DNA from 3 places in the Streptosporangium sandarakinum genome. Region 3 is predicted to be linked to each of the others. Evidence: riboswitches for the same ligand, from Rfam matches in the RefSeq annotation. Region 3 holds a riboswitch; each other region holds the start of a gene.

The links. A riboswitch is a leader RNA that binds a small molecule or an ion and turns the genes downstream of it on or off. The one in region 3 is predicted to bind cyclic di-AMP.
Region 1: it holds a riboswitch for cyclic di-AMP, as region 3 does, so the genes downstream of both, ACQP10_RS29040 (coiled-coil domain-containing protein) here and ACQP10_RS18320 (glycoside hydrolase family 25 protein) in region 3, are expected to answer to the same signal.
Region 2: it holds a riboswitch for cyclic di-AMP, as region 3 does, so the genes downstream of both, ACQP10_RS11600 (C40 family peptidase) here and ACQP10_RS18320 (glycoside hydrolase family 25 protein) in region 3, are expected to answer to the same signal.

Annotation. Positions count from the first base shown of each region.
Region 1 covers NZ_CP192034.1:6,297,022-6,306,983, forward strand. The annotation lists gene tig (trigger factor) at 1-570, opposite strand, end outside; gene ACQP10_RS29000 (Scr1 family TA system antitoxin-like transcriptional regulator) at 781-1,647, opposite strand; gene ACQP10_RS29005 (ATP-binding protein) at 1,915-2,409, shown strand; tRNA gene ACQP10_RS29010 (tRNA-Pro) at 2,591-2,664, opposite strand; tRNA gene ACQP10_RS29015 (tRNA-Gly) at 2,754-2,824, shown strand; gene ACQP10_RS29020 (SpoIIE family protein phosphatase) at 3,515-5,236, shown strand; gene ACQP10_RS29025 (TIGR03086 family metal-binding protein) at 5,334-5,924, shown strand; gene ACQP10_RS29030 (DeoR/GlpR family DNA-binding transcription regulator) at 6,112-6,912, shown strand; gene galT (galactose-1-phosphate uridylyltransferase) at 6,909-7,988, shown strand; cyclic di-AMP (ydaO/yuaA leader) riboswitch at 8,084-8,220, shown strand; gene ACQP10_RS29040 (coiled-coil domain-containing protein) at 8,262-9,191, shown strand; gene ACQP10_RS29045 (MarR family winged helix-turn-helix transcriptional regulator) at 9,215-9,745, opposite strand; gene ACQP10_RS29050 (M50 family metallopeptidase) at 9,811-9,962, opposite strand, start outside.
Region 2 covers NZ_CP192034.1:2,468,129-2,478,090, forward strand. The annotation lists gene ACQP10_RS11595 (serine hydrolase domain-containing protein) at 1-467, opposite strand, end outside; cyclic di-AMP (ydaO/yuaA leader) riboswitch at 1,062-1,221, shown strand; gene ACQP10_RS11600 (C40 family peptidase) at 1,331-1,867, shown strand; gene ACQP10_RS11605 (hypothetical protein) at 2,069-2,875, shown strand; gene ACQP10_RS11610 (M48 family metallopeptidase) at 3,032-4,261, shown strand; gene ACQP10_RS11615 (glycosyltransferase family 4 protein) at 4,258-5,388, shown strand; gene ACQP10_RS11620 (AMP-dependent synthetase/ligase) at 5,481-7,274, opposite strand; gene ACQP10_RS11625 (metallophosphoesterase family protein) at 7,475-8,242, shown strand; gene ACQP10_RS11630 (SRPBCC family protein) at 8,372-8,809, shown strand; gene ACQP10_RS11635 (ArsA family ATPase) at 8,883-9,962, shown strand, end outside.
Region 3 covers NZ_CP192034.1:3,954,881-3,964,842, forward strand. The annotation lists gene ACQP10_RS18280 (hypothetical protein) at 1-94, shown strand, start outside; gene ACQP10_RS18285 (ABC transporter permease) at 158-898, shown strand; gene efeB (iron uptake transporter deferrochelatase/peroxidase subunit) at 969-2,225, opposite strand; gene efeO (iron uptake system protein EfeO) at 2,265-3,404, opposite strand; gene efeU (iron uptake transporter permease EfeU) at 3,416-4,240, opposite strand; gene ACQP10_RS18305 (MFS transporter) at 4,504-5,775, opposite strand; gene ACQP10_RS18310 (ArsR/SmtB family transcription factor) at 5,905-6,876, shown strand; gene ACQP10_RS18315 (hypothetical protein) at 6,904-7,257, opposite strand; cyclic di-AMP (ydaO/yuaA leader) riboswitch at 8,333-8,480, shown strand; gene ACQP10_RS18320 (glycoside hydrolase family 25 protein) at 8,492-9,241, shown strand; gene ACQP10_RS18325 (cytochrome P450) at 9,245-9,962, opposite strand, start outside.

The DNA of each region.
Region 1 (9,962 bases), 2.3 Mb from region 3:
GACCTCGTAGGAGACGTCGTTGGCCTGCTGCTCCTCGATGTTCTCGCCGTCGATCGCGGCGGCGAGGTCCATGACGACGTAGTCGCCGTTGGCGGCGGGGCGCTCGACGCCGGTCAGCGTGGCGAAGCGCTGGCGCAGGCCGTCCAGCTGGGCCTCGATGTCCTCGTCGGTCACCTCGGCGACCGGGACGCTCACCTCGATGCCCTGGTAGTCGGGGACGTCGAAGTTCGGGCGGACGTCGACCTCGGCGGTGAACTCGACCTGCTCGCCATCGTCGATCTTGGTGACCTCGATGTCCGGCTGGCTGACGGGGAAGATCTCACTCTCGTCGACGGCCTGGCCGTACAGCTTCGGCACCGCGTCGTTGAGGGTCTCCTCCAGCACCACCGCGCGGCCGAAACGCTGCTCGATGATGCGGGCCGGAACCTTGCCGGGGCGGAATCCGGGGACGCGCACCTGCTGCGCGACCTTCTTGTACGCCGCCTTCATGCTCTCGTCGAGCTCCTCGAACGGCACCTCGACAGTGAGCTTGACCCGGGTCGGGCTGAGCTCCTCGACAGCGGTCTTCACGGGGTGATCTCCTTGATCAAGCTTCGAGTGATCGCGGGCGCGTCAAGTCGTACGGCTACCGCGGCAAGCTCGCGCGCCGCGCCCACATGAGCGGCGCGGGGCACAGCCTTCGAGACATACAAGCCGTGAGGGCATGATCCACCGTGGCGGGTGTCCAGCGCCGCTGGCCAGTCTAGGGCAGTCGCGCACCACAGAGCGACCGGTGGTTGTTCAGTTCTCCTTGATGATGCGCCGCAGGATGTCGGTCGTCTCATCCGGGGTGGTGCTGACGGCGCACAGCCGTTCCATGACCTCGCTGTAACGGTCCACTTCTTCCCGTTTGTCGAGGTAGAGGGCGCTGGCGAGTTGCTCGACGTAGACCACGTCGGGCAGGTCGGGGTCGGCGAAGCGCAGCACGCTGAAGGCGCCGCCCTCGGCGCTGTGGCCGCCGAAGCTGAACGGCATGACCTGGATCGTGACGTTCAGCCGCCGCATGAGGTCCAGCAGGTGCTCCAGCTGTGCCCGCATCACGTCGGCGCCGCCGATGGGACGGCGCAGCGCGGCCTCGTCGATGACCGCCCAGAAGAACGGCCCGTCGGGCCGGTCGAACACCTTCTGGCGCTCCATCCGCAGGTCGACGCGGCGCTCGATCTCCTCGGGCCCGACGCCGGCGCTTCCCGCGGTGATGACCGCCCTGGCGTACTCCCTGGTCTGGAGCAGCCCGGGCACGAACTGGACCTCGTAGGTGCGGATCCGGGAGGCGGCCTCCTCCAGTCCGACGTAGGTCTGGAACCACGAGGGCAGCAGGTCGTTGAAGCGGTGCCACCAGCCCGGCTCGTTGGCCCGGGACAGAAGGTCCATCACCGCCGAGCGCGCCTCCTCGTCCTCGACCCCGTAGAAGGTCAGCAGGTCGGAGACGTCGCGCTCCCGCAGTCCGACCCGGCCGAGCTCCATCCTGCTGATCTTGGATTCGGAACCGCGGATCAGATGGCCCGCCTCCTCGCGGGAGAGGCCCCGGGCCTCACGGAGCCGGCGTAGTTGGGAGCCCAAAAGGATACGCAGAGCTGTCGGACCCGATCCCGGGTGGATCTGCGTCACTTCGCCTCCCTGTGCAGTTGGGCCAGCGCACACAGTGTCATCACTTCCGGCCTTCCTGACAAGGTCCCGACACCGTGTCCGATTCACCGAGCATCCCGTAAGAATCGGCGATGCGGCTGCACGCTGCAACTGCACGTGCATTTGGGTCTTGCAGGGGGCGGCCGGGTGACTCATGATGGCCTAGTGCATATTGGGCTTAAGGTGCACAAGCTCTGACAATTCACAGGCGGTACGGAGATGGCAATGGCGGCGGGAGGCACCGGCAGGATGGTTGAGGAGCCAGAATCGGCTACCGACTACCTGCGGGCGACCCGCGAGGTCAGCTTCGACGACCTCCTCGTGGCCGACCGCCTCGACGGCTCCGACGCGACGGCGTGCCCGCTCTCCCCTCAGGCCGACTCCGTCAAGACCGCGCGGGACGTGACCCGCTCGACGCTGCGCCACTGGGGTCTGTCGGAACTGAGCGATGACGCAGCGCTAGTGGTTTCGGAACTGGTGACCAACGCGGTCCGCTACGCGCTGTGCCCGCCCGTCCGCGTCGACGCCACCCCGATCACGCTGATGCTGATGCGCATCTCGGCGCACGTCGTCCTCGCCGTGGCCGATCCGAGCGACGAGGCGCCCACGCCCAAGGAGCCCGACTTCATCTCCGAGAACGGCCGCGGCCTCTACATCGTGGAGACCTACAGCAGGTGCTGGGGATGGGACCACCTCGCCCGCGGCGGCAAGGCCGTCTGGGCCGTCTTCAGCGGGACCGGCTGACCCGGACCGGGGGATCACGGGGCCCGGCGGCCTCGGCGGGATCCACGGCCCCGCGGCCCTCCGGACTCGGCGCGCGGGCCGGGCCGCGCGGACCTCGCGCCCACACGGGCTCCATGCGACCGTCCGGGCCCCGCGCCCATGGAAAAGGGCCGATCCATGCGGATCGGCCCCTGGCCCGCTGTCGGGGTGACAGGATTTGAACCTGCGGCCCCCTGCTCCCAAAGCAGGTGCGCTACCAAGCTGCGCCACACCCCGGTTCGCCGAGTGCGCGCACGCTCCGGAACTCCGGTACGATTACGCCCTGACGACCGGATGAAGTCTAGACCAGACCGGCACCGGCTCGTGCGGACGTAGCTCAATGGTAGAGCCCCAGTCTTCCAAACTGGCTACGCGGGTTCGATTCCCGTCGTCCGCTCCGAACGAGAAAGGCCAGGTCACACCGTACGGCGTGACCTGGCCTTCTCGATTTCCACTTGTTTTCCGCCCGCTGTTTTCATGCCGCCCGCATCGCGCATCAGATTTTGTTCTCTCGTTTCGGCCGTCGCCCCGGGCACCGGCCCGAAGGCATGAGCGGTGACGCCTCGCCCCGGCCCCGCGTCGCGTACCGGCAGATCAGCGCCACCCGCGGCGAGGCGTGCCCCGCCCCGCCGGCTCCTTGCGGTTCGGGAACCCGTACGGCTCATCCGCCCGCGGGGGCACCGGAACGGTGGAGATCCGCGTGGCGCCCCGGGGCCCGCCCCGGGTCCCGCTCCCGTCGGAGGCGCCCCGCCTACGGGGTCACATGACGTGAAACGTCGCGCCGCGCCGTACAGGCGTCACAAGTCTCATACGGTGAATAATCCGAAATCTCCGGCAAAAATGAGCCTAGACCCTAGATCGTTCCTTACCATTCATCTTTGGACGTAGCCGAGTTCGTGGAGGGGAACGTGACGAGGTCCGACGGCGTCATCATCAGCGGTGAGCACAGCGGGCTCCCCCACGCCGCGCGCCTCTCACCCTCCTGTCCGCCCACGACCATGCCCGCCAGACCCGGCGGACGGTCCGGGAACGCGCCCGCGGGCGGCCCGGCCACCCGGCGGACCCCGGCTCCCCTCCGGCGGGGCGCGTGAACCGCCGCTTCGTCACCAAGGACCCGGCCACCGCGATCCCCCGGATGAGCAGCCCCGCCTCCATGAACGAGCAGCTGTCGCTGCTCAACGCGGCGAGCAAGCGGATCGGCAGCACCCTCGACATGTTCGAGACCGGCAGGGAGCTGATGAACGTCGCCGTGCCGCGCTTCGCCGACGCGGCCGGCATCCTGGTGCAGGACCGGCTGGTGGCCGAGGGGGAGTCCCCCCAGCGCGCCACCGACGGGTCGGTGCCGGTCCGGCGGATCGCGGTCGGGGTGGCCAGCTCCTCGCCCGGCGAGTACGCCGAGGCGTTCCCGGTGGACGAGGTCGTCGTCTACGACGCCTGGACGCCGTACGCCAGGTGCATGGCCACCGGGAATCCGATCCTCTATCCCCGGCTGGGCCGCCGTACCTCCGAGGAGATCGGGCGGTTCGCCAAGCGCGAGACGGTGGCCAGGGTGCTGGAGGACAGCTCGTTCCTGGTCGTGCCGCTGAAGGCGCGCGGCCAGGTGCTCGGCTTCGTCGTCTTCACCCGCAGGCCGGACAGCGAGCCGTTCGAGGAGCAGGACATCAACCTCGCCGAGGAGCTGGCGGCCAGGACCGCCGTCTGCCTCGACAACGCCCGGCTCTACAACCGTGAGCGGCGCACCGCGCTCACCCTGCAGAGCAGCCTGCTCCCGGTCGACCTCCAGCAGCCCCTGGGCCTGACGATCGCCTCCCGCTACCTGCCCGCGAGCGACCTGGTCGGGGTGGGCGGCGACTGGTACGACGTGATCCAGCTCCCCGGATGCCGGGTGGCCCTCGTCGTGGGCGACGTGATGGGGCACGGGATCAGGGCCGCGGCCACGATGGGCCAGCTCCGCACGGCCGCCCGCACGCTCGCCAGCCTCGACCTCACCCCCGCCGAGGTGCTGTTCCGCCTCAACCGGATGAGCCAGGACCTGGACGGCACCCAGATCGCGACGTGCGTCTACGCCACCTACGACCCCGTCACGCGGACCTGCGCGATCGCCTCGGCGGGACACGTCCCTCCGATCCTGGTACGGCCCGGCGGCGGGGCCGAGCCGCTGGAGCTGCCCCCGGGGCCGCCCCTCGGCATCGGCAACGAGCCGACGGAGATGCGCGAGCTCGTCCTGCCGCACGACGCCGTCCTCGCCTTCTACACCGACGGCCTGGTGGAGAGCCGCGACCGGGACATCGACGAGGGGATCGGCATGGTCTGCGACCTGCTGGCCGATCAGAACCAGGACCTGGAGGCGGTCTGCGACCTCACGATCGAGGCCCAGCGGCCCGGGCACGAGCGCGACGACATCGCGCTCCTGCTGGCCAGGGTGCGCCGGCTGGGCGAGGAGGATCTGGCGCAGCTCACGCTCGATCCCGACCCGCGCTCCGCCGCCCGGGCCCGCCGTCTCGTGCGCGCGACGCTGTCCGAGTGGCGGCTGGACCCGATCGCCGACGCCACCGAGCTCATGATCAGTGAGCTGGTCACCAACGCCATCAAACACGGCTCGGGCACGGTCGAGGTGCGCCTGCTGCGCGGTCCCTCGCTGGTGTGCGAGGTGGCCGACCGCTCCCCGGCGCGGCCGGTCATGCGCGAGGCGGGCAGCGACGATGACACCGGCCGCGGCCTGCACCTGATCAACTGGCTCGCGCACCGCTGGGGCACCCGCCCGACCCCGGACGGCAAGATCGTCTGGGTGGAGCAGCGCCTGCCCTGAGATCCCTTCCCCGGTCCCGCCCGGGCCGTGCCCGCGGACGGCGATGACTACTCGTCCCGCGGGAGTTACGGTCGAGGTGAGGATCGGGGAGGGCATGATGAGCATCGACACACGCGAGGCCTACCGCCGAGCGCTGGACGCCTTCGGCGCTCTCGTCCACCGGATCGGGCCCGGGCAGTGGAGGCTTCCCACCCCGTGCGTGGACTGGGACGTCCGTACCCTGGTCGACCATGTGGTCAGGGAGAACCGCTGGGTCCCCCTGCTGCTGGCCGGCCGGACCGTGGGCGAGGTCGGCGACGCCCTGGACGGCGACATGCTCGGCGACGACGCGCTGAAGGCGTTCGACACCTCCGCCACGGCGGCCGTGCAGGCGGTGTTCGAGGACGGCGCGCTCGCCCGCGTCGCCCACCTGTCGTTCGGTGACGTGCCCGGCGGCGAGTACGTCGCGGAGCTGTTCGCCGACGTCCTCATCCACACCTGGGACCTCGCCCGGGCCGTCGGCGCCGACGAACGGCTCGACCCGGAGCTGGTCGACGCCTGCGCGGCCTGGTTCGCCGACGCGGAGAAGGGCTACCGGCAGGCCGGGGTCATCGGGGAGCAGCGGCCGACGCCCGCGGGCACCGACGCGCAGACCCGCCTCCTGGCCGCCTGGGGCCGCCCGCCACAGCCCGACGGAGACGACGACTAGATCCGTTCGGACCGCTCCCGCCCACCGCGGGCCGGTGACCGGACCCGCCCGCCGTGCGCCCGGCCGGTGCCCGGCGCGGTACGGGGCCGCCGGACAGGGCAGGCATCATCCCCCACCAGGTTCCAACATCTTCCAACCATCATGGTTGTGGTAATTTGCTGGAATCTGGTGATTTAAGGGGTGGTCAATGCTCGCCCAGCAGCGGCGGCAGGCGATCTTGGAGCGGGTGCGCGCGAGCGGCGGGGCCAGGGTCGCCGACCTGGTGCGCGAACTCGGGGTGTCGGACATGACGATCCGCCGGGACCTGGAGGTGCTGGCGGAGCGCGGGCTGGTGGCGAAGGTCCACGGCGGCGCCACCGTCGCCGGGCCCGGATCCACCGAGGAACCGGGGTTCGCCGCCAAGTCGGCGCGCCAGCAGCCGGAGAAGGAGGCGATCGCCCGGCGGGCGGCCCGGCTGGTACGGCCGGGCACGGCCGTGGCGCTCTCCGCCGGGACCACCACCTGGACGCTCGCCCACTTCCTGACCGACGTGCCCGACCTGACGGTGATCACCAACTCGATCGGGATCGCCGAGGTCTTCCACCGCTCCCCCCGCGCCGACCGCACCGTCGTGCTGACCGGCGGCGTCCGCACGCCCTCCGACGCGCTGGTCGGCCCGGTCGCGGTCGCGGCGGTCCGCGGGCTGCACGTGGACACCCTCTTCCTCGGCGTGCACGGGATGAGCGTGCGCGCCGGATTCACCACGCCCAACCTGCTGGAGGCCGAGACCGACCGCGAGCTGGTCGCCTCGGCGCACCGGCTGGTGGTGCCCGCCGACCACACCAAGTGGGGCACGGTCGGCATCAGCACGATCGCCGGGCTGGCCGAGGCGCACGTCGTGGTCAGCGATCCCGGCCTGCCGGAGGAGGCCCGCGAGGAGCTGGCCGCCCGGGTGGGCGAACTGATCATCACCGACCCCCACCAGCGGAACGAGACGGCGACCCGATGAAACGCACGATCACCCACCTGGCCGACGGCCGCGAACTGCTCTACTTCGACCGGCGGGACGACGCCGACCGGAGCGCGGCCGACCTGCGCGACCTGCCGCCCCGTCCCCCCGCCTCCGAGCTGCGCTACGACCCGCTCACCGAGGAGTGGATCGCGGTGGCCGGGCACCGCCAGAGCCGCACGTTCCTGCCGCCGGCCGACGAGTGCCCGCTGTGCCCCTCGGCTCCCGGCAGGCTCACCGAGATCCCCTCGCCCGACTACGACGTGGTGGTCTTCGAGAACCGCTTCCCGTCCTTCTCCGGCCAGCCGGTCGGCACCGCCCCCGTCGGCGGGCTGAGCGAGGTCCGCCCGGGGACCGGGCGGTGCGAGGTGGTGTGCTTCACCTCCGACCACGACTCCTCCTTCTCCCGGCTCTCCCCCGAGCAGGTCGAGCTGGTCATGGAGGCGTGGATCGACCGTACGGCGGAGCTGTCGGCGCTACCCGGGGTGGAGCAGGTCTTCTGCTTCGAGAACCGGGGCCCCGAGATCGGCATCACCCTGGCTCACCCGCACGGCCAGATCTACGCCTACCCCTACGTGACCCCCCGGACCCGGCTGTCCCTGCGGGCGGCCGAGCGGCACCGGAGGCGGACCGGCCGCGACCTGTTCGCCGACGTGCTCACCGCCGAGCGGGAGGCGGGCGTCCGCGTGGTCGCCGCCAACGAGCACTGGACGGCGTTCGTGCCGGCCGCGGCGCGCTGGCCGGTCGAGGTCCACCTCTACCCCCACCGCCGGGTGCCCGACCTGGGCTCGCTGGAGGCCGACGAGCGGGCGGCGTTCGGCCCCCTGTACACCCGGGTGCTTCGCGCCCTGGACGGGCTCTTCGGCGTGCCGCTGCCGTACGTGGCGGCCTGGCACCAGGCGCCGGTGCACACCGGCCGGGACCTGTCGTACGCCCACCTGGAGGTGTTCAGCATCCGCCGGGCGCCCGACAAGCTGAAGTATCTGGCCGGGTCGGAGTCGGCCATGGGCGCCTTCGTGAACGACGTCCTGCCGGAGGACACGGCCCGCCGCCTGCGGTCCCTGGCCGAGGGGTGAGCCGAAGGGTGAGCCGAGGGGTGATCGGCGTCCGGTCACGGAACGGGGTCGCGTGACCATCCGTTTACCATTGCTATCCTCACCCATTGGACTTTATGTCCGATATGCCTAATTCCGGGTGCGTCGCCCGGAAGCCGGGGAACCACCGCACCCGGGGTGAATCCACTTCGGTGGAAGGGCTCTCTCCCGCCCGAACCCGTCAGCTAACCCGGTAGGCGGTAGGAGAGGAGAGCCGTGGCGGCCCCGTCCCCCACGTCCCGTCGCCGTGCGGCCATGACCGTCTCCGCGGTCTCCGCCCTGGCGTTCGTCCTCGGCGGCGGACCCGCCGGCGCCGACCCCAAGCCGTCCGAGTCCGAGCTGCGCGCCGACCTCGCCAAGCTCACCAAGAAGGTCGACGGGCTCATCGAGGACTACGCGGCCAAGCGGGAGTCACTGCGCAGGGCCCGGCAGGCCGAGAGCCGGGCCAGGACCGCCCTGACCGAGGCGGAGCACGCCTACACCGAGGCCAGGGAGCAGGTCGCGGACATCGCCCGGCTCCAATACCAGGGCAGCGGCGGCCTGCCCGCCCTGCTGTTCGCCCCCCAGCCGGACGGCGCGGCGGTCACCGCGCAGCTCGCCGCCCAGCAGGGTGCCCACCTGCGGACCTTCGCCCAGAGCCGGGACCTGCGCAGGCGGGCGGCCGAGGAGGCCACCCGGCTCACCGGCCGGATCGCCGAGGAGGGCGAGGCCGTGGCCGCCCGGCGCCGCGACGCCGAGAAGGCCATCGCGGACGTCAAACGGAAGCTCGACGCGCTCGTCCCCGTGGGCTCGGGTCGCCGCGCCGACGGCAGCTGGGCGCCCCAGCTGCCCGCCGGCTCCGACAACATCACCGACCGCACCCGGATCATGCGCGGGGCGGTCGGGAAGCGGTTCACCCTCCCCCACGAGGTCGGCTGCTACCGCTCGGAGAACGACGGCGGCGAACACCCGCTGGGCCGGGCCTGCGACTTCATGATGAGCGCCGGCGGCTCGACGCCCACGGCGGAGCACGTCGCGCTCGGCGACGAGATCGCCGCCTGGGTCCTCAAGAACAGGGCGCGGCTCGGGGTCAAGTACGTGATCTGGCGCCAGCGGATCAACAGCGGCACCGGCTGGCGTGCCATGTCCGACCGCGGAGGCGTCACCGCCAACCACTACGACCACGTGCACATCTCGATGTACTGACCGGCCCGTGCGGATCGACGGCGTCACGGACGGGTGACGGCCACGTCCGTCACCCCCGCCGCCTCGGCGACCATCCGGTCCAGGCCGGCCAGGTCGGCCGGGCGGGCGACGGCCGCCTCGGCGAAACGGGCGAGCAGCCGGGCGAAGGTCTCGCGGTCGGCCTCCGTCCAGTCGGCGATCAAGCCGTCCAGGTAGGTCCGCCGGTAGCGGACGACCACCTCCAGCACCCGGCGGCCGCGTTCGCTCAGCACGAGCCGGGCCCGCCGGGCGTCCACCGCGGACTCCTCGCGCGCCAACAGGCCCGCGCCGATCGCGTCGTTGACGAGCCTGCTGGCGGTGGACGGATCGACGTCGAGCTGCTCGGCTACGGCGCCCACGGTCACCTCGGGCACGTCCAGGCTCAGCTTGTGCACCGCGTGCACGACCATCACGTTCGACATCTGCACCGGCCGGGGCGGCTCGCCCGCCCGGCGGGCGCGCAACGGCCGGGCCCAGATCCGGCGCAACCGGAACAGCGCCACGTCGATCGCCGCTCCCGGCGTCCGGTCGTTCACGGCGTACCCCTACGGCGGGTACGGCCCGCCCGCGGCGCGCCGTACGGGATGGACGGTTACGGAGATCAGCCCAGCAGGCGGATCGGGTTGAAGACGTCGGCGTACGCCAGCAGACCGGCCATGACGATCATCACCAGGGCGATGGCGTAGGTGAGCGGGAGCGCCTTGGCGATGTCCACGTGGGCGGGGGTGGGACGGCGCGTCACGCGGGCGAAGC
Region 2 (9,962 bases), 1.5 Mb from region 3:
AGCAGGTGGTGGATGGTCACCCGGTCGGCGATCTCCGGGGCGAAGCCCGTCAGGTGTTCGCCCACCGTGTCGGTCAGCCGCAACCTGCCCCGCTGCGCCAGCTGCAGAACGGCCACCGCGTGGAACGGTTTGCCGGCCGAACTGAGACTGAACGCGGTGTTCTCGTGGTTGCGGATCCCTCTCTCCTCGTCCGCCATGCCGTAGCTGCGGGACAGCACCGTCCGGCCCTGGTGCGACAGCAGCACCACACCGGAGAACCCGCCCTCGGCGGCCAGCCGCGCCACGTACCGGTCATAGGCCCCGCCGGGCAGGGTGTCCGGCGGGATCCGGCCGTGTCCGGACGATTCGGTGTGGCCGGTCCCGGCGCTCACCAGCGGCGTGCCGGCCGCCACCGCGCCGGCGGCCGCCAGCCCGCCCCATTTGACCAGCCGCCGCCGGTCGATGCCGGGTAACGAATCCGAGCCCATGATCATGGTCCTTTCCGGCCGATGAAGCCGGTGCCGACAGTGATGCGTGATGGTTCACGCCTTCACTGAAGACGCGGGGCCGTTGCGGCGGCGTATGCGGTTTTCGATACGTCCGCGATACACGGAGTCCCTTGCCGCGAGCCGGGTATGAGGAGGCGGCGGCATGATCGGCCGCGTCGCCTGATCCGGCGACCTGGGAACGGAGGCCATCACCCCTGCCCGGAGCGCCGCGACGGCGACATGGAGCGCGAGAACCCGTGCGTGTCCGTCCCCGGACGGCCGGGCATTCCGCCAATGATCTTAACCATTATGTGATCTGCACCACAAAAATCATGATTTTTCGGTTTGATCACAGAAGTGTGACGAGCGTCATATTCACCCGATGAAATCGGTCCCTGAACAGCGGCTCGGCGATCACCGGAAGCGTTGTCGATCTATGTTTCTTTTGCGATTCCTTTGCCGAATCGTGAGGAGCGGGGGTAACTTCTGGCGTCGCGGCGAGCAAGCCATGCCGCCGCGCCGGGCCCGGTCCGTCATGCCGGAGCCCATGAAAGATCCATTCGGCCGCCGCGCCCGGCGAGAGACGCTCCCACCTGCGGCGGCCTGCCGAGTCCGTGCAGCCAGGAGGCACGGAGCCGGGGACCCACCGGCCGTGAGACACGGCCAGGGGTGAATCGGCGCGTCCGACGCGCCGTAGGGCTTCTTCCCTGCCCGAACCCGTCAGCTAACCCGGTAGGCGTCAGCGGAAGTCCCAAGGAGAAATCCTGTCTACCACCCTGCTTAACCCCCGTTCGTCGCGCTTTCTTCGCGTTTGTGCCAGTGGTTTCGCCCTCACCGTGACCGCCTCCGCCGGAGCGGTCACGATGAGCTCCACGGCCGCGCTGGCCGACACGGAAACCGGCTCCGTTCTCCAGGTCAGAAGCACCGCCTCTCGGGTTGAGAGCCCGGTCGCCGCCTCCGCCGCCTCCGCGGCGCACGTCAGCGCCAAGAAGACGGCGAAGGCGAAGAAGACCACGCTGAGCAGGACCGCGCTGCAGAAGGTGAAGGCCGCGAGGGCCGTCTCGACGGCCAAGAAGCAGATCGGCGATCCGTACCGGTGGGGAGCCTCCGGTCCCGGCGCGTTCGACTGCTCCGGTCTCGTCCGGTACGCGTGGCGCAAGGCCGGCGTCTCCCTCCCCAGGGTCACGACCAGCCAGTACCGATCCGTGCGGAAGAAGGTCTCGTGGAGCAGCCTGCGCCCCGGTGACCTGCTGTTCTTCTACGGCAAGGGCCACGTGGGCATGTACGTCGGCAAGGGCAGGATGGTCCACTCGCCGAGCAGCGGCAAGACCGTCAGGGTCGTCCCCCTGAAGGGGTACTACCGGTCCTCCTTCTCCGGGGCGGTCCGGCCCGGAGCCTGACGGATTCCGGCCGCCGCCCGCCAGGGAGGTGACCGGGAAGACGGCCCCGCCCGTCCCGCGAAGGGACGGGCGGGGCCGCCGCGCATCCGGGGCCGGTCCGGCCCGGGACGTGCCGCGACGCCGCCGGACCCCGCGGCGCGCCCGCCGCGCCACCGGGACGCCGCCGGTCGGCGTCCGGGGCCCGTCGCTACCATCGGGCGTGTGCGCGTCCCGACAGAGCAGCGCGTCCCGGCGGAGCGTCGTGCCGTGCTCGCCGGGATCCTGGCGATGGCGGGCGCCGCCCTGGTCACCGGCGCGAGCCCGTCTCCCGCGCCGCGCGATCCGTGGCCCGGCGACTCCGTCACCGTCCGCGGCGAGCACTCCGTCGTGATCGGCCACCGTGTCCCGCCGTCCCGCCTCGCCGACCTGGCGGCCAGGGCCGACCGCGCCCGCCGTACGGTCCTCGAGGTCTGGGGGCCGGTCCGGGCGGTGGTCCTGTTCCCCGCCGACGACGCCGAGGCGGCGGCGCTGGCCGGCGCCTCGCCCGCCGCCGTCGCCGGCCTGGCCGCGCTGGCGGACGCGGGCCGGGTGATCGTCCTGCCGTCGGGGTACGCCAGGCTGAGCGGGACCGGCCGCGACGTGGTGCTCGCCCACGAGCTCACCCACGTGGCCACCGGCGCCACCCGCGGCGGCCGGGTGCCGGTCTGGCTGTCGGAGGGGTTCGCCGACTACGTCGGCTATCGTGACGCCGGGATCGCGACCGCGACGGCCGCCGCCGAACTGGCCGCGGAGGTGCGCGAGGGCCGGCTGCCCGCGCGGCTCCCCGGCCCCGCCGACTTCGCGGCGGGCGCCCCGCGGCGGGCGCAGGCGTACGAGGAGGCGTGGCTCGCCTGCCGCTATGTCGCGCAGCGGTACGGCGAGCGGGCCCTGGTGAGGCTCTACGGTAGCGATGTCGGCGGCGTGCCGGGCCTGTCCCCGGCGGAGTTCACCGCCGGCTGGCGCGACCACCTGAGGAGGGAGCTGGGTTGACGTCCTCCCCACGCCCGAGGGCGGGGTCCCCGCGACTCGGAGGGACCCGATGACGGACCCCGCGACGGGCCCGGCGACGCCGGACACGCCGGACACGCCGGAAGCGGCGAAGGCGACAGCGGCGGCAGCGGCACCCGCGGGGGTGCGGGCCGCCGGATGGGCGCTGGCCGCCCTGGGCGCGGCCACGGTCGCGGTCGTGGCGCTCACCACCCCTGGCGGGCCCTGCCGTCCGCCGCCCCGGCCGTCGCGCCGGACCCGGCGCGCGACTTCACCGCCGGGCAGATCGCCCGCTCCGAGGCGTTCGACGCCGCGCTCACCGCGCCCGCCTACCTGTCGCTCGGGCTGACCCTCCTGGTCGCCGGGGTGCTGGTGGCCACTCCGCTGGGCGCCCGGCTGCTCGGCCGGTTGCGCGGACCCTGGTGGGCGCGGGCGCTGCTCGGCGTCGCCGGGCTGTCGGCGGCGGTCGAGGCCCTGCGCTGGCCGCTGGGCATGTGGTCGGAGACGCAGCTGCGCGCCTACGGCCTGTCCACCCAGACGTGGCCGTCGTGGACCGCGGACCGGCTCAAGGACATCGGCGTCCGGACCGCGCTGCTCGCGGTCATGGTGCTCGCGGTGGTGGCTTTGGCCCGGCGCTTCCGGCGCTGGTGGATACCCGCCGCGGTCGGTGCGTTCACGCTGACCGTGGCCGCGTCCTTCGCCTACCCGGTGGTCATCGAACCGCTCTTCAACGACTTCACGCCGATGGCCGCCGGGCCGCTGCGCGACGACCTGCTGGCCATGGCCGCCCGCGACGGCGTGCCCGTCGAGGACGTCCTGGTCGCCGACGCCTCCCGGCGCACCACCGCGCTCAACGCCTACGTCTCCGGGTTCGGCGCGACCCGCAGGATCGTGGTCTACGACACCCTGCTCCGGGCGCCCGCCAGGGAGGTCGAGCTGGTGGTGGCGCACGAGCTGGGTCACGCCAAGGCGGGCGACGTGCTGTACGGCACGCTCGTCGGGGGGCTGGGCGCCGCCTTCGGCGCCTGCCTGCTGTACCTGGTGCTCGCCGCGGGCCCCGTGCGGCGGCGCGCCGGCGTCGCCTCGGCGGCCGACCCGCGGGCGGTGGGGCTGATCATGGGGCTGATGAGCCTGGCCACGGTGCTGTCCGGACCGGCGCAGAACCTGGTCAGCAGGCAGATCGAGGCCCGCGCCGACGCGCACGCGCTGGAGCTGACCCGGGACCCGGAGACGTTCGTCGCGATGCAGCGGCGCCTGTCGGTCACCAATATCTCCGATCTCTCGCCGGACTTCCTGGAATATGTTCTCTATGGTTCTCACCCGACGGCGCCGCAGCGGATCGCCATGGCGCGCTCATGGGCCCTGCTGAACGGCGTTCCGGAGCCGTGAGCCGCGCGCTGTTCCTCACCAACGACTTCCCGCCCCGGCCCGGGGGCATCCAGGCGTTCGTGCACGGCCTGGCCGCCGGCCGCCCACCGGGGTCGGTGGTCGTCTACGCCCCGCGCTGGTCCGGCTGCGAGGACTTCGACGCCCGCCGGCCGTACCCGGTCGTGCGGCACCCCACCTCGCTGATGCTGCCCACCCGCGGGGTCGCCCGCCGGGCCGCCGAGGCCATGGCCGCGTACGGCTGCGACACGGTGGTGTTCGGGGCGGCGGCCCCGCTCGGGCTGCTCGCGCCCGCGATGCGCGCCGCCGGGGCCCGCCGGATCGTCATGGTCACCCACGGGCACGAGGCGGCCTGGGCCGGCGTCCCCGGCGCCCGCGGGCTGCTGGCGAGGATCGGCGAGCACGCCGACGTGGTCACCTACCTGGGGGAGTACACCCGGCGGCGGCTGGAGCGGGTGATCCCCGCGGGGAGGCTGGCCCGGCTCGCGCCCGGCGTGGACACCGGGGCGTTCCGGCCCGGCGCGGGCGGGCGCGAGGTGCGCGCGGCGCTGGACCTCGGGGAGCGGCCGGTCGTGGTCTGCCTGTCCAGGCTGGTGCCGCGCAAGGGCCAGGACGTCCTGCTGCGGGCCTGGCCGCTCGTGCTGCGGGCCGTGCCGGAGGCCGTGCTGCTGATCGTCGGCGGCGGCCCCTACCACCGCACCCTGGAACGGCTGGCCCGGCCGCTGGGCGACGCGGTGCGGATCACCGGCCCGGTGCCGTGGGCGGCGCTGCCGGCCCACCTCGACGCCGGGGACGTGTTCGCCATGCCGTGCCGTACCCGGCTGGGCGGCATCGACTTCGAGGGGCTCGGCATCGTCTACCTGGAGGCTTCGGCCAGCGGCCTGCCCGTGGTGGCGGGCTCCTCCGGCGGGGCCCCGGACGCGGTCCTGCCGGGGGAGACCGGCGTGGTGGTGGACGGCACCCGCCCGCGGGAGGTGGCGCGGGCCGTGACCGGGCTGCTGGAGGACCCGGAGCGGGCGCGGAAGATGGGCGAGCGGGGGCGCGACTGGGTCACCCGCGAGTGGGGCTGGGACCTGGTGTCCGCCCGCTTCGCCGAGCTGCTGCGGGACCCGGCGCCCGCCGGGCCGTGAGCCGGGCTCGATGTACGGCGGCGCCCGGCCCGAGGCAGGCCGGGCGCCGATCGTGCGGCGGGACGGGACGGGGCCCCGCCGGCCGTACGGCGTCAGCCGTACAGGGCGTCGATCCGGTCGGCGAAGTCGCGCATCACGATGTTGCGCTTGATCTTGAGGCTGGGCGTGACGTGCCCGGTCTCCTCGGTGAGGTCGGTGTCGAGCACCGTGAACTTCTTGATCTGCTCGGCCTTGGACACCGAGCGGTTGGCGGTGTCCACCGCCTTCTGCACCTCGGCGAGGACGGCCGGGTCGGCGCTGAGCTCGGCCAGGGAGGCGCCCTCCCTGCCGTTGGTCTTCTTCCACTGCTCCAGCGCCTCGGGGTCGAGGGTGATGAGCGCGGAGACGAACGGCCGGCCGTCGCCGACCACCATCGCCTGACTGACCAGCGGGTGGGCGCGGATGAAGTCCTCCAGCGGGCCGGGCGCGACGTTCTTGCCGGCGGCGGTGACGAGGATCTCCTTCTTGCGGCCGGTGATGCGGAGGTAGCCGTCCTTGTCCAGCTCGCCGACGTCGCCGCTGTGGAACCAGCCGTCGGCGTCGATCACCTCGGCGGTGGCCTTCTCGTCCTTCCAGTAGCCGTGGAAGACGTGACGGCCCTTGATCAGGATCTCGCCGTCGTCGGCGATGGCGAGCGTGACGCCCGGGAACGGCTTGCCGACGGTGCCGATCTTGTTGGCGCCGGGCATGTTGACCGCGGACGGCGCGGAGGTCTCGGTCAGGCCCCAGCCCTCGAAGACCTCGATGCCCACGCCGCGGAAGAAGTGGCCGAGCCGCTCGCCCAGCGCCGAGCCGCCCGACACCGCGGCCGACAGCCTGCCGCCGGTGGCCGCGCGGAGCTTGCCGTACACCAGCCGGTCGAACACGGCGCGCTTGATCTTCAGGCCGAGCCCGGCGCCGCCGGAGGACTCGGCGCGGCTCCAGGCGATGGCGACGGCGGCGGCGGCGTGGAAGATCTTGCCCTTGCCGCCGGCGGCGGCCGTCTGCTCGGCGCTGTTGTAGACCTTCTCGAACACCCGGGGCACGCCCAGCAGGAACGTCGGCCGGGCGCCCTGCAGGTCGGGCGCGACGTTCTTCATGTTGGGGGTGTGGCAGATGATCGTGCCCGTCTCGACGAGCACGATCTCGATCATGCGGGCGAAGACGTGCGCGAGGGGCAGGAACAGCAGCGCCGCCCGGTCATCCCTGGTGAACAGGGCCTCCAGCGGGCCGGACGCCACGTTCCGCGCGGTGAACAGCAGGTTGTCGTGGGTCAGCCGGCAGCCCTTGGGCCGGCCGGTGGTGCCGGAGGTGTAGACGATGGTGGCCAGGTCGGCGATGCCGCGGGAGGTCCTGCGCTCGGTCAGGGTCTCGTCGGACACCCCGGCGCCGGCCGCGCTCAGCTCCTCCAGGGCGCCGTCGTCGATGCGCCAGACGTCCTTGAGGCCCGGCAGCTCGTCCATCACCTCGCGGACCGTCTCCTCGTGCGAGGCGAGCTCCACGAAGGCGGCCCTGGCGCCGCTGTCGGAGACGATCCACCTCACCTGGTCGGCGGAGGAGGTCTCGTAGATCGGCACGCCGACCGCGCCGGCTGCCCAGATCGCGTAGTCGGCGACGGTCCACTCGTAGCGGGTGCGCGACATCAGGGCGACCCGGTCGCCCGGCTCGATGCCGGCGTCGATCAGGCCCTTGGCCAGGGCGGCGACCTGGTCGCGGAACTCCCGGGCGGTGACGTCCTTCCACTCCTCGCCGACCTTGCGGCGCATGACCACGGTGCCCGGCTCCCGATCGGCGCGCTGGAACGGCGTGTCGGTCAGATTGGCGGAGGAGGGGACATCCACCAGCACGGGGACGCTGTACTCGCGCACGGGCACTCCTGAGGTCGCGCGGATAGATGGTCTGCCTGGAGGTTCATCGCGACATGTTACGCGTGGGTAAGGCCGCCGACCAGGCGCTGTCCGAGGCGGATTCACGGTATCAGCCTTGCCGTCCAGGGCGGCTGTGCCGTACCGGTCGCGGCTTAGTTGTTACTTATGTCCGCTTTCTTGGACTGGTTAGTATGTCCGCCATGCGGGTTCATGTCGTCAGTGATGTGCACGGTAGGACCGACGCCCTGGCCCGCGCGGGAGAGGGGGCCGACGCGCTCGTCTGCCTCGGGGACCTCATCCTGTTCATCGACTACGACGACCACTCCCGGGGCATCTTCGCCGAGCTGTTCGGGGCCGAGCAGGCCGCCCGCTTCATCGCGCTGCGCACCGCCAAGCGGTTCGGTGAGGCGCGGGAGATGTCGGCGGCGCTGTGGGCCTCCCTCGGCGGCGACCCCCGCGACCACATCGAGCACGCCGTCCGCCGGCAGTACGCGGAGATCTTCGCCGCGATGCCGATCCCGGCCTACCTCACCCACGGCAACGTGGACCTGCCCCGCCTGTGGCCCGACTACCTGCGGGAGGGCCACCGCGTGCTCGACGGGGAGACCGTGGAGATCGGCGGCCTGCGGTTCGGCTTCGTCGGGGGCGGGCTGCGCACGCCGTACCGGACGCCGAACGAGATCGACGACGAGGAGTTCGCCCGCAAGGTGGAGGCCGTCGGCGAGGTGGACGTGCTCTGCTGCCACATCCCCCCGGCCGTCCCCGAACTGCTCTACGACGTGGTCGCCCGGCGCTTCGAGCGGGGCAGCGAGGCCACGCTGGAGGCGATCAGGCGGACCCAGCCGCGCTACGCCCTGTTCGGCCACGTCCACCAGCCCCTGTCGCCGCGCACCCGGATCGGCCGGACCGAGTGCCTCAACGTGGGCCACTTCCGCGGCCGGGGGACGCCCTTCGTCCTGGAATGGTGAGCCTCGTCCCGGAGCGGTGAGCCGGACGCCACGGCGGTGATCCGGGCGGCCGGATCGGCGCCGTCCGGGAGGGAACGGCGCGGTGCGCCGGAGGTCCGCTGGGAAACCGGGAACGAGTACGGTAACCCCATGGCTGATCGAACCTCCTCCAGCATCACGATCGACGCCGCCCGTCCGGCCGTCATGGCCGTGATCGCCGACTTCCCCTCCTATCCCCGGTGGGCCGGCCAGGTGAAGGAGGCCGAGGTCCTGTCCACCGGGCCGGACGGCCGTCCGGCCGAGGTCAGGTTCGTCCTGGACGCCGGCGTCATCAACGACGAGTACACCCTCGCCTACACCTGGAACGGCGAGGAGTCCGTCGGCTGGCGGATCGCGAAGGAGGGCCGGATGATCTCCGGGCTCACCGGACGTTACGTCCTGGCCGAGCGGGGCAGCGGCACCGAGGTGACGTACGAGCTCGCCGCGGACCTCAAGGTCCCGATGATCGGAATGATCAAACGAAAGGCCGAGAAGGTCATCGTCGACACCGCCCTGAAGGGACTGAAGAAGCGCGTCGAGGCCTCGTGAGGCGCGGCGGCCGGGCTCCGGCGGCGGGCCGTACGGCGGCCGTCCCGGGCGGTGCGGCGGGCCGGGAGGTCGCGTGAGCCGGGTCCTGCTGTTCACCGGCAAGGGCGGCGTCGGCAAGACGACCGTGGCGGCCGCCACCGCCACCCTCGCCGCCCGCTCGGGGCACAGGACGCTGGTGCTCTCCACCGACACCGCACACTCGCTGGCCGACGCGCTGGGCGTGACGGCCGGGGACGGCCCCGCCGAGGTCGCGCCCGGCCTGCACCTGTACCAGGTGGACACCCAGAAGGCGCTGGAGCGCCAGTGGGGCGAGCTGCGCGACTACGCCAGGGACGTCCTCGCCGACCTCGGCCTGGACGAGATCACCGCCGAGGAGATCACGGTGCTGCCCGGCGCGGAGGAGGTCATCGCGCTGCTGGAGCTGCGCGAGCAGGCCCGCGACGGCCGGTGGGACGTGATCGTCGTCGACTGCGCGCCCACCGCCGAGACGCTCCGGCTGCTCGCCCTGCCCGAGGCCCTCGACTGGCACGTGAACCGGCTGCTGCCGACCGGCCGGCGGCTGCTGCGCGCGCTCTCGCCGGTGGTCCGCAGGGTGGCCCAGGTGAACGTGCCCGAGGACCACGTGCTCGGCGCGGGGGAGCGCCTGCACCGGAGCCTGATGGAGGTCCGGGAACTGCTCACCGGCCCCGGCGCCAGCGTCCGGCTGGTCCTCACCCCCGAGGCCGTCGTGCTGGCCGAGGCCCGCCGCACGCTCACCTCGCTCAGCCTGTACGGCTACCGCGTCGACGCGGTGATCGCCAACCGGGTCTTCCCCGCGGGCGGGGCCGACCCGTGGCGGCGCGGCTGGGTGAAGGCCCAGACCGGCCACCTGGCGGAGATCCGCCAGTCGTTCTCCCCGCTGCCCCTGCACACCGTGCCCTACCTCGACGCCGAGCCGATCGGCGCCGACGCCCTCGCCGAGGTCGCCGAGGCCGTGTACGGCGGGACCGACCCCTTCGCGCCGCCCGCCGGGGACCCGCCGCTGCGGATCACCTCTGAGGGAGAGCTGGTCCTGGCGCTGCCGCTCGCCGAGCGGGGCGAGGTGGACCTGGCGCGCAAGGGCGACGAGCTGATCGTCACCGCCGGCTCCCACCGGCGGGTGCTGGCCCTGCCC
Region 3 (9,962 bases):
TGAGGCGACGGCCGGCTTAGCCGATGACGCTCCCATTTGGCGGCCGGCCGGGCCAGGACCTTGGCTGCGGGCGATGGCGGCCGCCCTGCCATGAGATGAAGGGCGGCAATCGAGAGTTCGCGTGATCGAGCCGGTTCGCGGCGGGACACTACCGGCTGTGCGTTCCTCATCTCTGATCACCATGACCTCCGCCCTGCCCGTGGCTCTGGCGGCCCTGGTCGCCGTGGGATCCCTCGTGGCGTGGCTGGGCCGCCTCGGCCACGGGCGGGCGGTGCTGACCGCCTGCCTGCGGGCGGCCGTGCAACTCGGCGCCGTCTCCCTCCTGATCACCTGGGTGATCGGCTATTCCGCGGCCACCGCCGGGTTCATCCTGCTCATGTACGGCGTCGCCGCCCTCACCGCCGGCCGGCGCATCACGCCGAGCCGATCGGCCTGGTGGGCGGCGGTGCCGGTCGCCGCGGGCACCGCGCCGGTGCTCGCCCTGCTGGCCGCCACCGGAGTGGTCGCCATGGACGCGATCGTGGTGATCCCCATCGCGGGCATACTGCTGGGCGGCTGTATGACCGCCACCTCGCTGGCCGGCCGACGGGCCGTCGACGAGCTCAAGCAGCGCAGGGGCGAGGTGGAGGCGGCGCTCGCGCTGGGCCTCCCGCCGAGGGACGCGGCGCTGGAGATCTGCCGCCCGGCGGCGAACCAGGCTCTGATGCCCGCCCTGGACCAGACCAGGACCGTGGGGCTGGTCACGCTGCCCGGCGCCTTCGTGGGGATGCTGCTCGGCGGAGCCAGCCCGATCCAGGCCGGGATCGTGCAGCTCGTGGTGCTGGTGGCCCTGCTGGCCGCCGAGGCGATCGCCATCCTGGTCACGACCGACATGGTCGCGCGCGGATACTTCGCGTGAGACGATCCGGGCGAGCGCCGGCTCCGGCCGGAGCCGGCGCTCGCCCGGTGCGCGAAGCGGTCGCCGCCGGTCAGCCGAACAGCGAGCGTCCCCAGTAGTCGCCCGCGTCCTGGACTCCCGGCGGGCAGGCGAACAGGCCGCTGGAGACGTGCTGGATGTACTCGTTCAGCAGATCGTTCTTCGCCAGGCCCATCTGGATCGGCACGAACTGCTTGCGCACGTCCCGCTGGTAGGCGATGAAGAACAGCCCCGCGTCCAGCCGCCCGAGCCCGTCGGAGCCGTCGACGTAGTTGTAGCCCCGCCGCAGCAGGTGAGCGTTGCCGTGCGAGCTGGGGTGCGCCAGCCGTACGTGGGACCTCTCCGCGATGTACGGCTGGCCGTCCGGCCGCCGGGCCGCGAAGTCCGCCGCGTCGAACTCCTGCTTCTTGCCCAGCGGGGCGCCCTCGCCCTTGTCCCGCCCGAAGATGTCCTCCTGCTCCCGCAGCGAGGCACGGTCCCAGGTCTCGATGTTCATGCGGATCTTCCTGGTCACCAGGTAGCTGCCGCCCGCCATCCACGCACTGCCGTCCTGCTCCGCCGCCCAGAGCTGGTCGCGCAGCAGTTCGGTGTCCTCCAGCTTCATGTTGGCGGTGCCGTCCTTGAACCCCATCAGGTTGCGCGGAGTCGCCTGGGCCCGCGAGGTGGATGAGGTCCGGCCGAAGCCGAGCTGCGACCAGCGTACGGAGACCCGGCCGAAGCCGATCCTGGCCAGGTTGCGGATGGCGTGCACGGCGACCTGCGGATCGTGGGCGCAGGCCTGCACGCAGATGTCACCGCCCGAGATCTCCGGGATGAGCCGCTCACCCGGGAACTTCGGCAGGTCGGCCAGCGCGGCGGGCCGTTGCGCCGCCAGACCGAAGCGGTCGTCGAACAGCGTCGGGCCGAACCCGATCGTCAGCGTCAGGCCCGAGGCCGGCAGTCCCAGCGCCTCGCCCGTGTCGTCCGGCGCCGCCTCGGGGTCGCCGCCGGCCGCGCCGAAGGAACCGGCCTCCTTGCCCTGCGTGAGCCGGGCGGCCGCGGCCGTCCACTCCTGCAGCAGCGACACCAGTTCCGCCTTCTTCGTGGTGGTCACGTCGAAGGAGACGAAGTGCAGCCGGTCCTGGGCGGGCGTGACGATGCCCGCCTGGTGTGGGCCGTAGAACGGGAAGGGGTCGGAGGGAGAGGGGGCGTGCGCGGTCGTCGGCTGCTGCGGCGCCGAGCGGGTCGCGAGAGCGCCGGCGCCCGCCGCCGCCGCGAGCCCGGCCGCGCCGAGGCCGAACACCGTCCGGCGGCTGATCCGCTCGCTCATGACATCACTTCTCTTCTCCTGGGACTTCTTCTCCTCGCGCTACTTCGCCACGATCGGCGCGATCCTGCTGATCGGCTCGGCCAGCGCGTTGATGGCATCGGAAAGGGCCTTCAGCTCCGCCTTGGACAGCTCGTTGTGCAGTCGCCAGCCGTCGCCCTTCCGGTGTGCGCCCAGCGTGGTCTCGGCCGCCGTGAACTTCTCGTCCAGCGTCTTGACCAGGTCGGGGGCGCGCTCCTCCAGCACCGGGCGCAGCGACTGGACGGCCGCCTTGGAGCCCTGCAGGTTGGCGTCGAAGTCCCACAGGTCGGTGTGCGACCAGATGTCCTCCTCGCCGGTGATCTTACCGGTGGCGACCTCGTCGAGCAGTCCCTTGGCGCCGTTGGCCAGGTTGAGCGGGGTGAGCTGGGCGGTGCCGGCCTTGGCGACGATGGTCTTGACGTCGGCGAGCAGCTTGTCCGCGATGGGCCCGTCCTTGCTGATGTCCTTGCCGACCCACAGGTCCTTCTCGATCCTGTGATAGCCGGTCCACTCCTCGCCTTCGGCCAGGTCGGCCTCGCGGGCGTCGATGGCCGGGTCGAGGTCGCCGAAGATCTCCGCGACCGGCTCGATGCGCTCCCAGTACGTCCGCGAGACCGGGTAGAGCTCCTTCGCCTTGCCGATGTCGCCGGCCTTGACCGCGTCCACGAACTCCTGCGTCTTGACCAGCAGCGTGTCGCTCTGGCTCTCGATGTAGCGCTTGTAGCTCTTCGTCGCCTCGGCGAGCTTGGCGTCGGCGTCGAGCGGCGTGTGCTCGCCGGTCACCTTCAGCGCGTTGCGGATGCCCTTGCCGACCATGCCGGGCTTGCAGGCCGTCTCATAGGTGCCGGCCGGCAGCTCGGCGATGAGTTCGCGGGTCAGGCCGGGCACGATGTTCTCCATCTCGGCCATCACCCGGTCGCCGGGCGCGTACACGTAGAACTCGGTGACCTTGCTGCCGCCGTTGGTGATGGCGAAGGTGCTGGTTCCCGCGGCGATCTCGGAGACGGCCACCTTGCACTCGGTGTCGGTGGCGGCGACGGTGACCTTTCCCGGCGACTTCCGCTCCGCGGCGGAGCCGTCGGAGGCGGGGGTCTCGGTCGCGCAGGCCGTGAGCGTGGCCAGAGCGAGCACGCCGAGGGTGAGACGGGCGATGGTGGACATGACGCTCCTGTTCAGGCCGCGGGTGCGGGGGTGAACTGCGCACGCGCGGGGCGCAGGAAGAGGATGAGGACCGGGATCAGGTAGGCGGCCCAGGCGATGACCTCCAGGACCGTCGGCTGGGGGGTGATGTTCAACATCCCCGACAGCAGCGCGCCGTACCAGGAGTCGGCGGGCAGCGCGGCGCTGAGGTCGAAGGCCGGGGTGCCCAGTCCGGGCAGGATGGCCGCTTCCTGCAGGTCGTGCACGCCGTACTTGAAGATGCCCGCCGCGACGAGGATGAGCAGCAGGCCCGTCCAGGTGAAGAACTTGGTGAGATTGATCTTGATGGCCGACTTGTACAGGCCGTAGCCGATCGCGACCGAGGTGAGCACGCCGAGGCTGATGCCGATCAGCGGCTGGGCGGTGGTGGTGGCGCCCTGGGCGGAGGCGAAGAACAGCAGCGCCGTCTCCAGGCCCTCGCGCGCCACGGCCAGGAAGGCCATGACGACGACGGCGGTCGAGCCCAGTTCGAGGGCGTCACTGAGCTTCCCGCGCAGCTCCTTCGACAGCGCGCGGGCGGCTCTGCGCATCCAGAAGATCATCCACGTGACGAAGACGACCGCCAGCAGCGAGGCGACCGCGTCGAAGAGCTCCTGGCCCGTATGGCCGAGATTGGCCGAGGTGAAGGTCAGCACCGCCCCGAAACCGACGGACAACGCCACCGCTGCGAGCACACCGGCCCACACCGAAGGGAGCCGGTCTCTCCGCTCGCTTTTGACCAGGAAGGCGACCAGCACGGAGACGACGAGCGCCCCCTCCAGCCCTTCGCGCAAGCCGATGAGATAGCTGGCGAACACTGTGGCTCCAAGACAGTTAGGAAGGCTTACCTGATTGGGTTGCGCGGCGGGCTGCTCGGACCGTTCGTCGCGGGGGATGCGGAGGATGCGGCGAGCACGGCAGGCTCCTCAGGTGACCGTGGGAAGCGAGCCCCGCATCCAAGCTCTTTTACACGATAAAAGTTAGCATAGGCTCACCTAATGAATAAGGTGGGTGGCCCCCGAACCCCACCGGGGCGGCTCGAACTTTCCGTGGCCACGGGGTGGCCGCCGAGGGGACGGCCTCAGCCGGCGTCGTGTGGTCGCGCCGGCTGCTCCCCCGCCGGGAGGTCGCGCAGCGCCCGCAGCGGCGAGCACACGATCGGCAGGCAGCTTATCGCCAGCACGCCCACCCCTGCCCACAGGGCCGCCCGCACCCCTGCCAGCTCGCCGACCAGGCCGGACACCCCGGCGCCGATCGCCAGCGCCCCGGTCAGCAGGAAACGCATCGTCGCCCCGACCCGGCCCAGCAGCCGGTCCGGGGTGACCCGCTGCCGGTAGCTCACCTTGATCACGTTGCTGACGCCGACCTTGACGGTGAGCACCGTCCACGCGGCTCCGGCCGCCCACAACCCGGTGCCGCCGTCCAGCATCGGCACCAGCGGCAGGAAGGGCACGATCCCGACGCTCGTCAGCAGGATCAGCCGCCCCTCCCCCAGCCGCCGGCCCAACCGGCGCGCGGCGGCCGAGCCGAGGAGGGAACCGGCCCCGCCCACGCCGAGGAACGCGCCGAGCCACAGCGGGGACAGTCCCGGCTCCCGGACGAACAGCACGGGCAGCATCGTCTGGACGACCTGGATGCCCAGGTTCGTCAGCGCGCCCTCGGCGGTGAAGGCCCGCAGGATCGGATGACGCGCCACCAGGCGGACCCCTTCGGCGATGTCACGGCCCAGGCTCGCCCCCGCCGGGTGGGGCCGCGGCTCGGGGCGGCGGATGGAGCGCAGGCACAGCGCCGACCACAGGAAGCTCAGCGCGTCCACGGCGATCGCCACCGGGGCCGACAGCAGCTCCACCAGCAGACCGCCGACGCCCCGGCCGGCGAGCTGGTTGGCCGCGTCCATGCTGACCAGCGCGGTGTTGGCGGCCGTCAGTCGTCCGGGCCCGACCAGGTGCGGCAGGTAGCTCTGGTCGGCGACGTCGAAGAACACCGTGGCCACCCCGCACAGCAGTGCCACCGCGTACAGCTGGGTCAGGGTCAGCGCCCCCGCCCACCAGGCGAGCGGCACCGATCCCAGCAGTACGGCCCGCGCCAGGTCGGCCGTCACCATCACCGGCCGCCGCCGTACCCGGTCCACCCAGGCCCCCGCGGGCAGACCGATCAGCAGGAACGCCAGCGTGCTCGCCGTCGCGAGCGTCCCGACCTCCGCGGGACCCGCTCCGAGCGCCGTCACCGCCGCCAGCGGCAGCGCCAGCTGCCCGACCGAGGTGCCCAGCCTGCTGGCGGCCGCCGCGGCGAACAGCCGCCGGAAGCCGGGATCGGCGAACACCGGGCCGCCATGTGTCGTCACAGTCGTCATGCGCCGAACCCTGCCGCCGCCCGGCGGCCCGCTCCATCGATTCGCGCTGGAGCGAATCGGCCGGCGCACGGTACCGTTCCGGCTGCGGCGCAGAGCCGCCGGGGCGCGGGTGGAGAGGAACGGTACGGCGTGCTGCGGCTGGAGTTCGGGCTGGCCGACCTGGCCTGCACGCGGTTCGCGTTCTCACCCCTGTGGGAGGTGGTGGCGAGCACACGGGTGCTCAGGAGTCCCGGCGAGCACCCGCTGCACCGCCCCTGGGTCTCGGCCGTCACGCCGAGGCTGCGGGCTGCGGGCGTCGACTGGGGCGTGCTCGCCGAGCTGGTGCCGGTGCCCACCCGGGTGATCCCGGCGTTCGTCTGCCCGCCGCCGGTCACCACCGCGCCCGGCTTGGATCTGGAGCTGGCCACCATGCGCGCCACCCCGCCCGAGCGGGTCCGCGCCGACCTCGCCGGAATGGACGGTCCCCGACTGGCCGCCTTGCGTGAGGACCCCGCGCGCGGGCTGGCGGAGCTGTCGGAGGTGATCCGCGCCTACTGGGACGTGGCGCTGGCGCCGTACTGGCCGGGCATCCGCACCCTGCTCGACGGCGACATCCTGCACCGGGCCCGGCTGCTGGCGGAGGGGGGCGTGGAACGGCTGCTCAACGACCTGGACCCGACCGTCCGGTGGGAGGACGACGCCCTGCTCGTCGGGCACCGGCACGTGTCGGGCGGGCGGAGGCTGGGCGGGCGGGGGCTGCTGCTGGTGCCCTCGGTCTTCATCTGGCCCCGGGTCTTCTCGGTCACCGTCCCGCCGTGGCAGCCCACGCTGCGTTACTCGCCGCGCGGGATCGCCACGCTGTGGGAGCGCCGCCGGACCGAGGTGCCCGAGGCGTTGGCGGCCGTGCTCGGCCGCTCCCGGGCGATGCTGCTGGGCGAGCTGGCCGCCCCGGCCTCGACCACCGAGTTGAGCCGGCGCACCGGTATGTCCATGGCCGGGGTGTCGCGGCACCTGACCGCTCTGCGCGCGGCGGGGCTGACCGGCGCGCACCGGTCGGGCAGGTTCGTGCTCTACGCGCGTACCGAGGCGGCCGAGACCCTCCTCTCCGGGCAGCCGCGCTGAGCCGATGCCCTCACGACCGTCCCCGGGTCAGGGGAGGCCGTTGCGCCCGCGGTAGTCGTTCCACGCCCGGACGCAGAAGTCGTGGCGCCAGTCGTCCTCCCGGAAGTTACGGCAGGCGTAGGCGGCGTCGAACCGGAGGCCCACGCCGCCGGGGCCGCCATGGCCGCCGGGACCGGCGGGACCGGCGGGGGCGTCACGACCGTCGCGGGCCGATGCGCCGGGGGCGCCGGGGGCGCCGCCGTCGGCCCGGTCCCGCGGCCCGGCCCCGGAGCCGGGCGACCCCGGACCGTGCCCGTGGTCGTGGCCGTGCGGGGTGCGGGGGGTGCGCGGCGGGTTCGGGAGGTCCCGCGTCTCCCGGTGGCCCGGCCCTGCGCCCTCCACCCGCGGTCCCGCGACGCCCTCGGTCCCCGGCCCCGTTCCCGCTCTCCCCCGCGCGGCGGCCTCCGGCGTACGGCGTGCCGCGGCGTGCCGCCGCTCCCCCGCCGGGCGCGGCCGTCCAGCGCCTCCGCCGCGCCCGCCCGGGGCCGTACGAGACGGGGCTTCAGCTCGCGGACGACCATGACCCTGCCGGGTGCGGAGGACGGCGTGCGGGCGGCCCGTGGCGGGTGGACGACCGCCGTGCCGCGCGGGGCGAGCGACGGCGCGGGCGCCTGGGCCGCCATGACGGAGGGCCGGTCGGCCACCGGGGACCAGCCGGAGGACCAGACGCCGAGCCCGGCGGCCACCAGGAAGGCGCCGATCAGCGCGGGGCGCAGCATCCGGTCGCGCCGGGGACGCGGACCCGTCCAGGAACGCGGCGGCTCCTCGCGCGGGGAGCGCGACCTGGCCGAGGTGGCGATGCCGGCGTCCACCAGCGACCCGTGCACGAAGGGGTCCCCGGGGTTCTGCGCCGGGCCGTCGTACCGGGCCGCGGGGCGGACCGGCGGACGGGCCGGGGACGCGGCGGGTCCGGACGAGGTGTCCGGGGGCCCGCCGTACGGCCTGCGACCGCGGGGACCCGCACCGGGTCCGCGCCCGCGGGCCGGATCGTGGTCATCCTGCATCTCGCCTCCCCGTCGCCGGAACCGATCCGCCCTCCAGCCTGCCGAACATCACCGCCCGTACGCGTCAGGTAACGGCGTGCTCTTACGGAGCTGTTACCAAGGGGACACCACGAATCCCCATAGACCGGACGTCATGGACGGGGTCGCCGTCGGCGGCGACCACCCGGGAGCCCGGCCGCCACGGCGGGCGGCCCGGTCTCCGGCCGGTCCGCGCGGTGAGGCGTCAAGTTTTTACCATGGGCCCGGATCCCCGGCGGCCACGGCGGTCCGGAGCCCGCGGAAACCCCGGCGCATCCCGCTCCACCCCAGGTCACTTGCCCTTTCCGTGGGGCGGCGCATACCTTTGGTCATCGCGGCCCGAGAGCCGCTTCATTGACCGGACCCGACGCCGTCCTGTGGCGATACCCGCCGACGGCGTACGGACGCCGAATCCGCGCCTTCTCAGCGGAACCGGGGACCCACCTTTCCGGGGTGAATCGGACGCCCTCCATCAGCGCGCCCGTAGGGCACTTCCAGGCCCGAACCCGTCAGCTAACCCGGTAGGCGACATGGAAGCAAGGAGTCGACACCCCATGCGCAACCCCCGGATCAGCAGGTTCGGAAACCGCCTCGGCCTGGCCCTCGCGGGCACGGTCCTGGCCGGTGCCGCCGTCGGCGGCGCCGTCCCCACCGCGGCCCTGGCCTCGTCCGCCGGGCACGCCACGGCCGCCCAGCACGTCTCCCAGCAGGAGGCGCATCCGCTCACGTACGGCCTGGACATCTCCAACTACGAACCCACGTACGACTGGAACGCCAGCTCCGCCCAGTTCGGCATCATCAAGGCCACCGAGGGCACGGGATTCCGCGACGGCTCCTTCGCCCGGCACTGGAGCGAGCTGGGCAAGAAGGGCATCGTGCGCGGGGCGTACCACTTCGGTCACCCGGGCAACGACCCGATCGCCGAGGCCGACCACTTCCTGTCCGTCGTGAACGCGCAGCCCGCCAAGCGCGGCGACCTGCTCGTCCTGGACCTGGAGGCCACCGACGGCCGCTCCGTCGAGGAGGTCAACGCCTGGGCCAAGACCTGGCTGTCGTACGTGAAGGACAAGACCGGCGTCACGCCGATGTTCTACAGCGGCCTGAACTTCGCCGAGACCTACGGCAGGGGGCTGGAGCAGTACCCGCTGTGGGTGGCCGCGTACAGCATGGACAAGGGCGCCATCACGCCGCCGGCCGACTGGAAGACGTGGACGATCCACCAGTACACGGAGTCGCCCATCGACCAGAACGTCTCCGCGCTGAGCCCGGACCAGCTCCGCGCCCTGGGCCGCCAGACGGCCTGACGGTCAGGCGTCCCAGGTGACCGGGAGGCTCCTCACCCCGAAGATGTCCGCGATCTCCGGGCGCAGGGAGACCTCCTCGGCCGGTACGGCCAGGCGCAGCGTCGGGAAGCGGCCGACCAGCGCGGGGAACGCCACCCGCATCTCGACGCGGGCCAGCTGCTGACCCAGGCACTGGTGGACGCCGTGTCCGAACGCCACGTGCCCGCCCTCCTCCCTGCGGAGGTCGAGCACGTGGGGGTCGGTGAAGCGCTCGGGGTCGCGGTTGGCGGTGTGGTTCGACAGGACGACCGTCGTACCGGCCTCGATGGTCCGGCCGCCCAGCTCGACGTCCTCCAGCGCCGTCCTCATGAACATCTTCGCGACGCTCAGATACCGCAGCAGCTCCTCCACGGCCCGGTCGGTGAGCGCGGGATCGGCGCGCAGCGCGGCCAGCTGGCCGGGGTTGCGCAGCAGCGCGAAGGTGCCCAGCGCCAGCATGTTCGCGGTGGTGTCGAGCCCGGCCGCCAGCAGGATCAGGCTCATCCCCCTCAGCTCCTCGTCGGTCAGGTCGCTGTCGGTGAGGTCGCTGAGCACGTCGTCGGTCGGGTCGGCGCGCTTGGCGGCCACCAGCTCCGCGAGGTACTCCTGGGTCGCGGTGTAGGCCGTGATCAGGGTCTCTTCGTCCGTCTCCCCGTTGAGGAACGAGTCGATGTGCTCCTGGAAGGAGCCCCGGTCCTCGTAC